3 linked regions of the Microbaculum marinisediminis genome follow. The protein of the gene in region 3 interacts with the protein of the main gene of each other region in a pairwise test. Links are inferred from orthologs where the notes say so. Each region holds a gene or a part of one and is shown on either strand. Other genes may lie near its edges. The genes, in order: MUB46_RS12270, odhB and lpdA.

What was found.
Region 1: the proteins of lpdA (region 3) and MUB46_RS12270 interact in binary tests that used the Escherichia coli proteins (3 or more experiments, as listed by UniProt). The link is inferred for Microbaculum marinisediminis from one-to-one orthologs.
Region 2: the proteins of lpdA (region 3) and odhB interact in binary tests that used the Escherichia coli proteins (3 or more experiments, as listed by UniProt). The link is inferred for Microbaculum marinisediminis from one-to-one orthologs.

The regions. Positions count from the first base shown.
Region 1 is NZ_JALIDZ010000005.1:156,688-159,887, reverse strand. What follows is about bases 150-3,196. They hold MUB46_RS12270 (ATP-dependent helicase), read left to right. Parts: upstream 150-528; coding sequence 529-2,865; downstream 2,866-3,196. Other genes in these bases: MUB46_RS12260 (metal ABC transporter permease), read right to left, coding at 3,169-3,196; MUB46_RS12265 (hypothetical protein), read right to left, coding at 2,881-3,078; MUB46_RS12275 (AAA family ATPase), read left to right, coding at 150-330. Also shown: more of MUB46_RS12275, read left to right, coding at 1-149; more of MUB46_RS12260, read right to left, coding at 3,197-3,200. UniProt on the Escherichia coli protein: A helicase with DNA-dependent ATPase activity. Unwinds DNA duplexes with 3'-5' polarity. Translocates on single-stranded DNA with 3'-5' polarity. Initiates unwinding more efficiently from a nicked substrate than double-stranded DNA.
Region 2 is NZ_JALIDZ010000004.1:525,788-528,729, forward strand. Bases 85-2,873 are described here. They hold odhB (2-oxoglutarate dehydrogenase complex dihydrolipoyllysine-residue succinyltransferase), read right to left. Parts: upstream 2,197-2,873; coding sequence 973-2,196; downstream 85-972. Other genes in these bases: lpdA (dihydrolipoyl dehydrogenase), read right to left, coding at 85-270; MUB46_RS11375 (LysE family translocator), read right to left, coding at 326-952; MUB46_RS11385 (2-oxoglutarate dehydrogenase E1 component), read right to left, coding at 2,221-2,873. In the rest of the region: more of lpdA, read right to left, coding at 1-84; more of MUB46_RS11385, read right to left, coding at 2,874-2,942. UniProt on the Escherichia coli protein: E2 component of the 2-oxoglutarate dehydrogenase (OGDH) complex which catalyzes the second step in the conversion of 2-oxoglutarate to succinyl-CoA and CO(2).
Region 3 is NZ_JALIDZ010000013.1:83,614-86,591, reverse strand. The notes cover bases 12-2,836. They hold lpdA (dihydrolipoyl dehydrogenase), read right to left. Parts: upstream 2,202-2,836; coding sequence 822-2,201; downstream 12-821. Other genes in these bases: MUB46_RS22320 (2-oxo acid dehydrogenase subunit E2), read right to left, coding at 2,212-2,836; MUB46_RS22330 (SDR family oxidoreductase), read right to left, coding at 12-773. In the rest of the region: more of MUB46_RS22330, read right to left, coding at 1-11; more of MUB46_RS22320, read right to left, coding at 2,837-2,978. UniProt on the Escherichia coli protein: Lipoamide dehydrogenase is a component of the glycine cleavage system as well as of the alpha-ketoacid dehydrogenase complexes.

The sequences.
Region 1 (3,200 bases), on a different replicon or contig from region 3:
CTGTTGCGGCCGCTGTCGACCGCCGAGCTGTCCGACGGGACCCTGCGCTACCTGCTGCTCGCCGTCGCGCTCATGACGCCGCGCCCCGCGCCGCTGATCGTCCTGAACGAGCCGGAAACGAGCCTGCATCCGAACCTGCTGCCGGCACTCGCCCGGCTGATCGCGACGGCGGCGGAGCGCTCCCAGGTGATCGTGGTCTCCCATGCCTCGGGCCTCGTCGAGGCGCTGTCGGGGGAGCGCGACACCGTCGCCTACGAGCTGCGAAAGGAACTCGGCGAAACGGTCACCGACTGTCCCGATCCGCCGGCGTGGGACTGGCCGAAGCGCTAGGCCGCCGGGGCGGGTGAAGGACCGGGTCCCGTGTCGGGACCAGGCGGTCGCGCTGATCGAACGGCTGATGCGCGAATGGGGGAGTAGGGGAACAAACCCGCCAATTCCCCTCCCCGCCGCCATTTCGCGCTACAGTCTCTTGAGCCCGAATCAGGAACACGCCATATCCATCCGATGGCCGAACGCCACATAGACCCCATGCATGACACGCCCCCACCGGCGACATCTCCCCGCCCCGGCGGCATTGCCGCGCGGGCGCGCGCGGCCGCGGGCCCCGCGTATCTCCAGGGGCTGAACCCGGAGCAATCGCGCGCGATCGAAACGCTGGGAGGTCCCGTGCTGGTGCTCGCCGGCGCGGGCACCGGCAAGACGCGGGTGCTGACCACGCGGATCGCCCACATCCTCACGCAGGGCCTTGCCCGCCCCGGCCAGATCCTGGCGGTGACCTTCACCAACAAGGCGGCGCGCGAGATGAAGGAGCGCATCGGCAAGCTGATCGGCGAATCCGTCGAGGGCATGCCCTGGCTTGGCACCTTCCATTCGATCTGCGTGAAGATCCTGCGCAGCCACGCCGAGGCCGTCGACCTCAAGCGCGACTTCACCATCCTCGACACAGACGACCAGATCCGCCTTCTGAAGCAGGTGATCCAGGCCGCCGACCTCGACGAGAAGCGCTGGCCGGCGCGCCAGCTCGCCGCCTCCATCGACCGCTGGAAGAACCGCGCGCTCACCCCCGACAAGGTGCCGTCGGGCGACGCCTACGCCTTCGCCGGCATGGGCGACGAGCTCTACAAGGCCTATCAGGCGCGGCTGAAGACCCTCAACGCGGTGGATTTCGGCGACCTTCTCCTGGAGGTCATACGACTGTTCCGCGAGAACCCGGACATCCTGACGAGCTATCAGGACCGCTTCCGCTACATGCTGGTCGACGAGTACCAGGACACCAACGTCGCCCAGTACCTGTGGCTGCGCCTGCTCGCCCAGAAGGACGAGCCGAACCTGTGCTGCGTCGGCGACGACGACCAGTCGATCTACGGCTGGCGCGGCGCCGAGGTGGACAACATCCTGCGCTTCGAGAAGGATTTCCCCGGCGCCGTGGTGATCCGGCTGGAGCAGAACTACCGCTCGACGTCGAACATCCTCGAGGCCGCCTCGCACCTGATCGCCCACAACGAGGGCCGGCTCGGCAAGACCCTGCACACCAAGGGCGACGCCGGCGACAAGGTGACCGTCACCTGCGCCTGGGATTCCGAGGAGGAGGCCCGGCTGATCGGCGACGAGATCGAGCGGCTGCAGCGCGACGGGGAATCGCTCGACGACATGGCGATCCTGGTGCGCGCGTCGTTCCAGATGCGCGAGTTCGAGGACCGCTTCATCACGCTGGGCCTGCCCTACCGCGTCATCGGCGGCCCCCGCTTCTACGAGCGCGCCGAGATCCGCGACGCCGTGGCCTATCTGCGCGCCACCATGCAGCCGGCCGACGACCTCGCCTTCGAGCGCATCGTCAACACGCCGCGGCGCGGCATCGGCGACGCCACCGTGCGCACCATCCACGACGTGGCGCGGGCGCGCGGCATCCCGATGATGCAGGCGGCGCTGGAGCTGACCGAATCCGAGGAATTGAAGGCCAAGGCGCGCAACAGCCTGCGCAGCCTGATGGAATCCTTCGCGCGCTGGCGCGGCCAGCTCGACGCCCTGCCCCAGGCGGAGCTCGCCGCGATCATCCTCGAGGAATCCGGCTATACCGAGATGTGGCAGCGCGAACGCTCGGCCGACGCGCCGGGCCGGCTGGAGAACCTGAAGGAACTGCTGCGCTCCATGGAGGAGTTCGAGTCCATGCTCGGCTTCCTCGAACATATCTCGCTGGTGATGGACACCGAGTCCGGCGACGACGGGGAAAAGGTCAGCCTGATGACCCTCCACGCAGCCAAGGGCCTGGAATTCGGCACCGTCTTCCTGCCCGGCTGGGAGGAAGGCCTGTTCCCGCATCAGCGCTCGCTGGACGAGAGCGGCCGCGCCGGGCTGGAGGAGGAGCGCCGCCTCGCCTATGTCGGCATCACGCGGGCCAAGCGCCGCGCCGCGCTCTTTTTCGCCACCAACCGCCGCATCCACGGCCTGTGGCAGTCGACGGCGGCCTCGCGCTTCCTCGACGAACTGCCGGAAAAGAATGTCGAGGTCGTCGACACCGGCTCGCTGAGGACGAGCGGCGGCGGCTACGGGGGCGGCTACGGCAACAGCCGCTTCGACGAGCGCGAGCCCTTCGCCTCGACCTATTCCACCCCTGGCTGGCAGCGGGCGCAGAAGAACCGGGAGCGCACGGCGAACAGCAATCCGTGGAAGGAACCGCCGATGCTGGAGGGCGAGGTGCTCGCCCGCTCGACCGGCACCGACTCCGGCTATTCCGTCGGCGAGCGCGTCTTCCATCAGAAGTTCGGCTACGGCCGCATCACCGCGGTCGACGGCAACAAGCTGACCGTGAAGTTCGACCATTCGGGCCCGAAGCGGGTGCTCGACAGCTTCGTCGAGAAGCACTGAGGCGGTCGGCCCGGCCTAGCCGGGCGCGAACGTCTCAAGCCATTGCCAGGCCCGCACGAGCTCGATCGCGATCCGGATCGCGGCGCCGACGAATATCAGCCCCAGCACCCAGACCCGGTTGATGCTAGCCGCGAAATAGAGGGTACTGGCGTCCTCGCGAAGGGCCTCTTGCCTGTCGGGAGACGAAGCCGGGTCGAGGCCGGATTCCTCCATGAGCGACCGCAGGCTGCCGCCAGGAAGTCTAGACGTTTCGACCGTAGCCCCGACTGCCTCTGATCGAAGATCAGCCGGACACCGTCGCGATCAGGACGTCCGGGGCGTCTCCGCGTGCTCCA
Region 2 (2,942 bases), on a different replicon or contig from region 3:
GCCGTCCTTGTGGGCCATCATGGCCTTAAGGTCGAGCTTCGGCGCGCCGACCTTGACCCCGAGCTTCTCGAGCCCGTGGCCGGCCTCTTCGAACATCTCGGAGGCGTGCAGAAGCGCCTTCGACGGGATGCAGCCGATATTGAGACAGGTGCCGCCGTAGGTCGCGCGCTTCTCGACGACGGCGACCTTCATGCCGAGTTGCGACGCGCGAATGGCGCAGACGTAGCCGGCCGGGCCGGAACCGATGATGACGAGATCGTATGAAGCCATTGGACTGCCTCTTTATGTTTGAAGTCGTTGCGACTGATGTCGCTCCGGCCGCCGGTCAGCGGCCTGCGAAAGCGAGACGCAGCCCGAAGCCCGCGAAGGCGGCAGCAACGGTGCGGCGCATCCATTTGAGAACCGTCTGCGAGCGCAGGACGCGCTCGCCGACGAGGGCGGCGAACATCCCGTAGCTGACGAAGACGACGAAGGTCATAGCCATGAAGACCGCGCCCAGGAACAGCATCTGCGCGGTGGGAGAGCCTGCCGCGACTCTGTCGCCGACGTGTATGAACTGGGGCAGGAAGGCGAGGAAGAACACCGAGAGCTTCGGGTTCAGCACGTTGATCAGGCAACCGGTGCGGGCGATGGCTAAAAGGCTGCGGTGCGCTGGTTTCTGATTGCCGATCTGCATAGGCCCGGATTCCTTCAGGGTCTGCCAGGCGAGATAGAGCAGGTAGGCGGCGCCAATGTATTTCAGGATCTGGAAGGCCAGCGCGCTTGTATGGAAGATCGCGGCAAGGCCGACCACGGACGCAAGAAGCGCCGGCACGATTCCCAGGGTGCACCCCAAGGCAGCGGCGATGCTTTCCCGGCGACCGGCGGTGAGACCGGTCGCCACCGTGTAAATCACCCCGGTTCCCGGAATCAGCACGACAACGAGCGCTGTGAGGAGGAACTCCGGGGACATTGCTCCAACCTGTTCTCGGGTTACAGATCCAGCACGAGCCGCTGCGGGTCCTCGATCGATTCCTTGATGCGCACGAGGAAGGTCACGGCTTCCTTGCCGTCGACGATGCGGTGATCGTAGCTGAGCGCCAGATACATCATCGGGCGGATCACCACCTGGCCGTTGCGGGCGACGGGACGTTCCTCGATGCGGTGCATGCCGAGGATGCCCGACTGCGGCATGTTGAGGATCGGTGTCGACAACAGTGAGCCGTAGACGCCGCCATTGGTGATGGTGAAGGTGCCGCCCTGCATCTCGTCGATGCCGAGCTTGCCGTCGCGGGCGCGCCGGCCGTAGTCGCCGATGGTCTTCTCGATCTCGGCGAGGCCCATCTGGTCGGCGTCGCGCACCACCGGCACGACCAGGCCCCTGTCGGTGCCGACGGCGACGCCGACATGGTAGTAGTTCTTGTAGACGAGATCGGTGCCGTCGATCTCGGCGTTGACCGCCGGGATCTCCTTCAGCGCCTGGATCACCGCCTTGACGAAGAAGCCCATGAAGCCGAGGCGCACGCCGTGCTTCTTCTCGAACAGCTCCTTGTACTGCTTGCGCAGATCCATCACCGCGCCCATGTCGACGTCGTTGAACGTCGTCAGCATGGCCGCCGTGTCCTGGGCGTCCTTGAGGCGGCGCGCGATGGTCTGGCGCAGCTTGGTCATGCGCACCCGCTCCTCGCGGGCGGCATCGTCCTCTGCGACCGGCGCGCGGGCGGCCTGGGGCTTCTCCACCGGGGCGGTGATGCCGGTCTCCAGCGCCTTCAGAACGTCTTCCTTCAGCACCTGACCGCGCTTGCCGGAGCCCGAAACCTGATCGGCGGACATGCCCTTCTCGGCGAGCATCTTGCCGGCGGCCGGCGATGGCGGCATCTCCGGTCCCTTGGCCGCGCCGGCAGCAGCAGGAGCGGCCGCCTCGGCCTTCGGAGCCGCGGCCGGCTTCTCCGCCTTCGGGGCGGGCGCGGCGCCGGCGACGCCTTCGGCGAACTGGGCGAGCAGGGCGCCGACCTCGACGGTCTCGCCTTCCTCGACGACGATCTCCGACAGGGTGCCGGCCGCGGGTGCGGGCACCTCGACGGTGACCTTGTCGGTCTCGAGCTCGACCAGCGGCTCGTCCTGGGCCACGGCATCGCCGGGCTTCTTGAACCATTGGCCCACCGTCGCTTCGGTTACGGATTCACCAAGCGTCGGTACGCGGATTTCCATCGCCATTCTCGTCGTCCTTGAGGGTCGGGCTTATTCGGTTAGGGCCTCGTCGAGGAAGGCCTCGAGTTGCGCGAGATGCTTCGACATGAGGCCGGTCGCGGTCGCCGCCGCGCCGGCGCGGCCGACGTAGCGCGGCCGGCGGTGCTTGGCCTCGATCTGGTTGAGCACCCATTCCAGATAGGGCTCGATGAAGTTCCAGGCCCCCATGTTGCGGGGCTCTTCCTGGCACCAGACCATCTCGGCATTCTTGAAGCGGGCGAGCTCAGTCACCAGCGCCTTGGCGGGCACGGGATAGAGCTGCTCGAGCCGGAGCAGGTAGACATCGTCGATGCCGCGCTTCTCGCGCTCCTCGTACAGGTCGTAATAGACCTTACCGGAGCACATGACCACGCGACGGATCTTGTCGTCCTTGGCGAGCTTGATCTTCTCGCCTTCGCGGATCTCGGCATCGTCCCACAGCAGACGGTGGAAGCAGGATTCCTGGGCCAGCTCCGACAGCTTCGAGACCGCCCGCTTGTGGCGCAGCAGCGATTTCGGCGTCATCAGGATCAGAGGCTTGCGGAAGTCGCGCTTCATCTGCCGGCGCAGGATGTGGAAGTAGTTCGCCGGCGTCGTGCAGTTGGCGACCTGCATGTTGTCCTCGGCGCACATCTGCAGATAGCGCTCCAGACGGGCGGAGGAATGCTCCGGACCCTGGCCCTCGTAGCCGTGCGGCAGCAGCATCACGAGACCGGACATGCGCAGCCACTTGC
Region 3 (2,978 bases):
TCGACAGGCAGGATGGCGCCGTGAACGAACCGGGCCGCTTCGCTGGCCAGGAACACGACCGGACCGGCGATGTCCTCCGGCGTGCCCCAGCGCTGCGCAGGTACGCGTGCCATCAGGTCGGCCGAGCGCTGGGCATCGGCCTGCAGCGCGGCCGTGTTGTCGGTCGCGACGTATCCGGGCGCGACCGCATTGACGTTGACGCCCCTGGCCGCCCACTCGTTGGCGAACGCGCGCGTGAGCTGGGCGATGCCGCCCTTCGCCGCCGCGTAGCCCGGCACGTTGATGCCGCCCTGGAAGCTCAGCACCGAGGCGACGAAGACGATCTTGCCGCCGCCGCGGGCGATCATGCGGCGGCCGATCTCGCGCGTCAGCACGAAGGGGGCCGAGAGATCGACCTCGATGACATGGTCCCAGTCGGCATCGGGATGATCCGCGGCCGGGGCGCGCCGGATCGTGCCGGCATTGTTGACCAGGATGTCGATCGCATGGCCGTCCCCGTCGAGCGTCTCGGCGAAGCCATGCACGGCGGCCCGGTCGGAGAAGTCCACCCGGTAGGGCGTGAAGCGGCGCCCGCAGGCGGTGACGTCGCGCGCCACCGCGCTGCTCTTGAGCTCGAGACTGGCGCTGACGCCGACGATATCGGCGCCCGCCTCCGCGAGCCCCCTGGCGATGGCGCGCCCGATGCCCCGGCGACAGCCGGTCACGAGGGCGGTCCTGCCCGTCAGATCGTAGCCCCTCAGATCGTAGCAGGAAGCACCGTTACTGCGTTCCATATCCATTCGACTTCCAGCATGGCGGCACGGACCGCGCGTTCGTGAACGTCACAGGTCGGTCAGCGTTCCGAGCGCCCGCTCCGCGGCAAAGGCGATCGTTTCCGAAAGGGTTGGATGGGCGTGGACCGTCAGCGCGATATCGTCCAGCGTCGCGCCCATTTCCATCGCCAGAACCGCCTCGGCCAACAGCTCGCCGGCATTGGCGCCGACGAGCGAGGCGCCGAGGACGCGGCGCGTATCGGGACAATAGACGAGCTTGGTCAGCCCATCGCCCCCGCCCGACGACAGGTTCCGGCCGCTGGCGGCCCAGGGAAAGCTCGTCGTCTTGTGGGCGATGCCCGCCTCCTTGGCCTGTGCGACCGTCAACCCGGCCCAGGCCAGTTGCGGGCGCGTATAGGCGACCGCGGGGATCAGCACGGTATCCAGCGCCGCCGCATGGCCCGAGGCGACCTCCGCGGCCACATGGCCCTGGTGGGTCGCCCGGTGCGCGAGCATCGGTCCGCCGGTGACGTCGCCGATGGCGAAGATGTGGGGCTGTCCGGTGCGGCACTGCGCGTCCACCCTGATCTCGCCCCGGTCGTCCACCGCGACCCCGGCCGCCTCGGCATTCAGCAACCCGCCATTGGCACGGCGGCCAACGGCGCGGATGATGGCGTCGGCCTTAATGTCTCCGGCGAAGGCCCCCTCGCATGTCAGCGTCAGCCCGGCCCGCACGGCCTTGACGCCGGCCACTCGGGTCGACGTGTGTATCTCGATGCCCTCCTCCACGAGCGCGGCATGCAGGATGCCCACGGCCTCCGGATCGGCGCCGGGGACGATCTGGTCGGAGAGCTCGATGACCGTCGTCTTCGACCCGAGCGCCGAATAGACCGTGGCCATCTCGAGCCCGATGATGCCGCCGCCGACGATCGTCAGGCGCTTCGGCACGGCGCGGAGCTCCAGTGCGGCGGTGCTGTCCCAGATCCGTTCGTCCTCGGGCCAGCCGGGCAAGGCGATCGGCGCGGAGCCGACCGCGATCACCGCCTGGTCGAAGGTCCAGGCCACCCCGTCGATATCCAGGCTGTCGGGTCCGGTGAACCGTGCCGTGCCGCGGACGACCCGCACCTTTCGGCGCCTGGCCAGCCCCGTCAGCCCGCCCGTGAGCTGACCGACGATGCCGTCCTTCCTGTCCCTGAGCCCGGCCAGATCGATCCGGGGCTCGCCGAGGGCGACGCCCCAATCCCCGATCTCGCGCGCGTCGCGGATCACTTCGGCCGCATGCAGGAGCGCTTTCGAAGGGATGCAGCCCTCGTTCAGGCAGACCCCGCCGAGCGTCGGCCGGGGATCGACCAGGACGACGGTGCGACCGAGGTCGGCGGCACGGAAGGCGCAGGCATATCCGCCGGGCCCCGCGCCAAGGACAACCAATTCCGCGTGACGGTCCGACATCGGGCGCCCCTCAGACCAGGATCCGGCGCGGATCGGCCAGAAGGCTTGCGTAGTGGGTCATGAAGCGCGCGGCATCGGCACCGTTGATGACCCGGTGGTCGTAGCTGAGGTCGAGCGGGACGTGCGGCTTCGGCACGAAGGTCTCGCCGTCCCAGACCGGCATCGTCTCGGTTCTCGAGATACCGAGAATGGCCAGCTCCGGCGGATTGATGATCGGGGAGAAGCCCGTGCCGCCGATCGCGCCCAGATTTGAGATCGTCATCGAGGCGCCACCCATCTCCTCGCCGCGCACCTTGCGCTCCTGCGCGCGCGCCGCCAGATCGGCGATGTCGGCGGCGATCTGCCAGAGCCCTTTCCTGTCGACGTCGCGCACCACCGGCACCATCAGCCCGTGCGCCGTATCGACCGCGATGCCGATATGGACGAACCGCTTCAGGATCAGCGTCTTCCCATCGGCGCTCAGCGACGCATTGAAGGTCGGGAAGTCGCGCAGGCAGCGCGCCAGGGCCTTCACGTGAAAGGCCAGCGCGGTCAGCTTGGTTGCCCTCGCCTGCGCCTCGGCCTTCAGCGATGTGCGAAACGCCTCGACAGCGCTGACGTCGGCGCGGTCGTGATGGGTGACGGCCGGGATCAGCGCTTGCGCCGCGGCCATGTTCGCGGCCGCGACCTGCGCGAACCGGGACATCGGCTGCTCGGTCACGGGACCGTACTGCGCGTGGTCCACGTCCCAGTAGGATGTGGCGCCGGCGGCCGCCTTGCCGCCGTCCAGATCCTCTC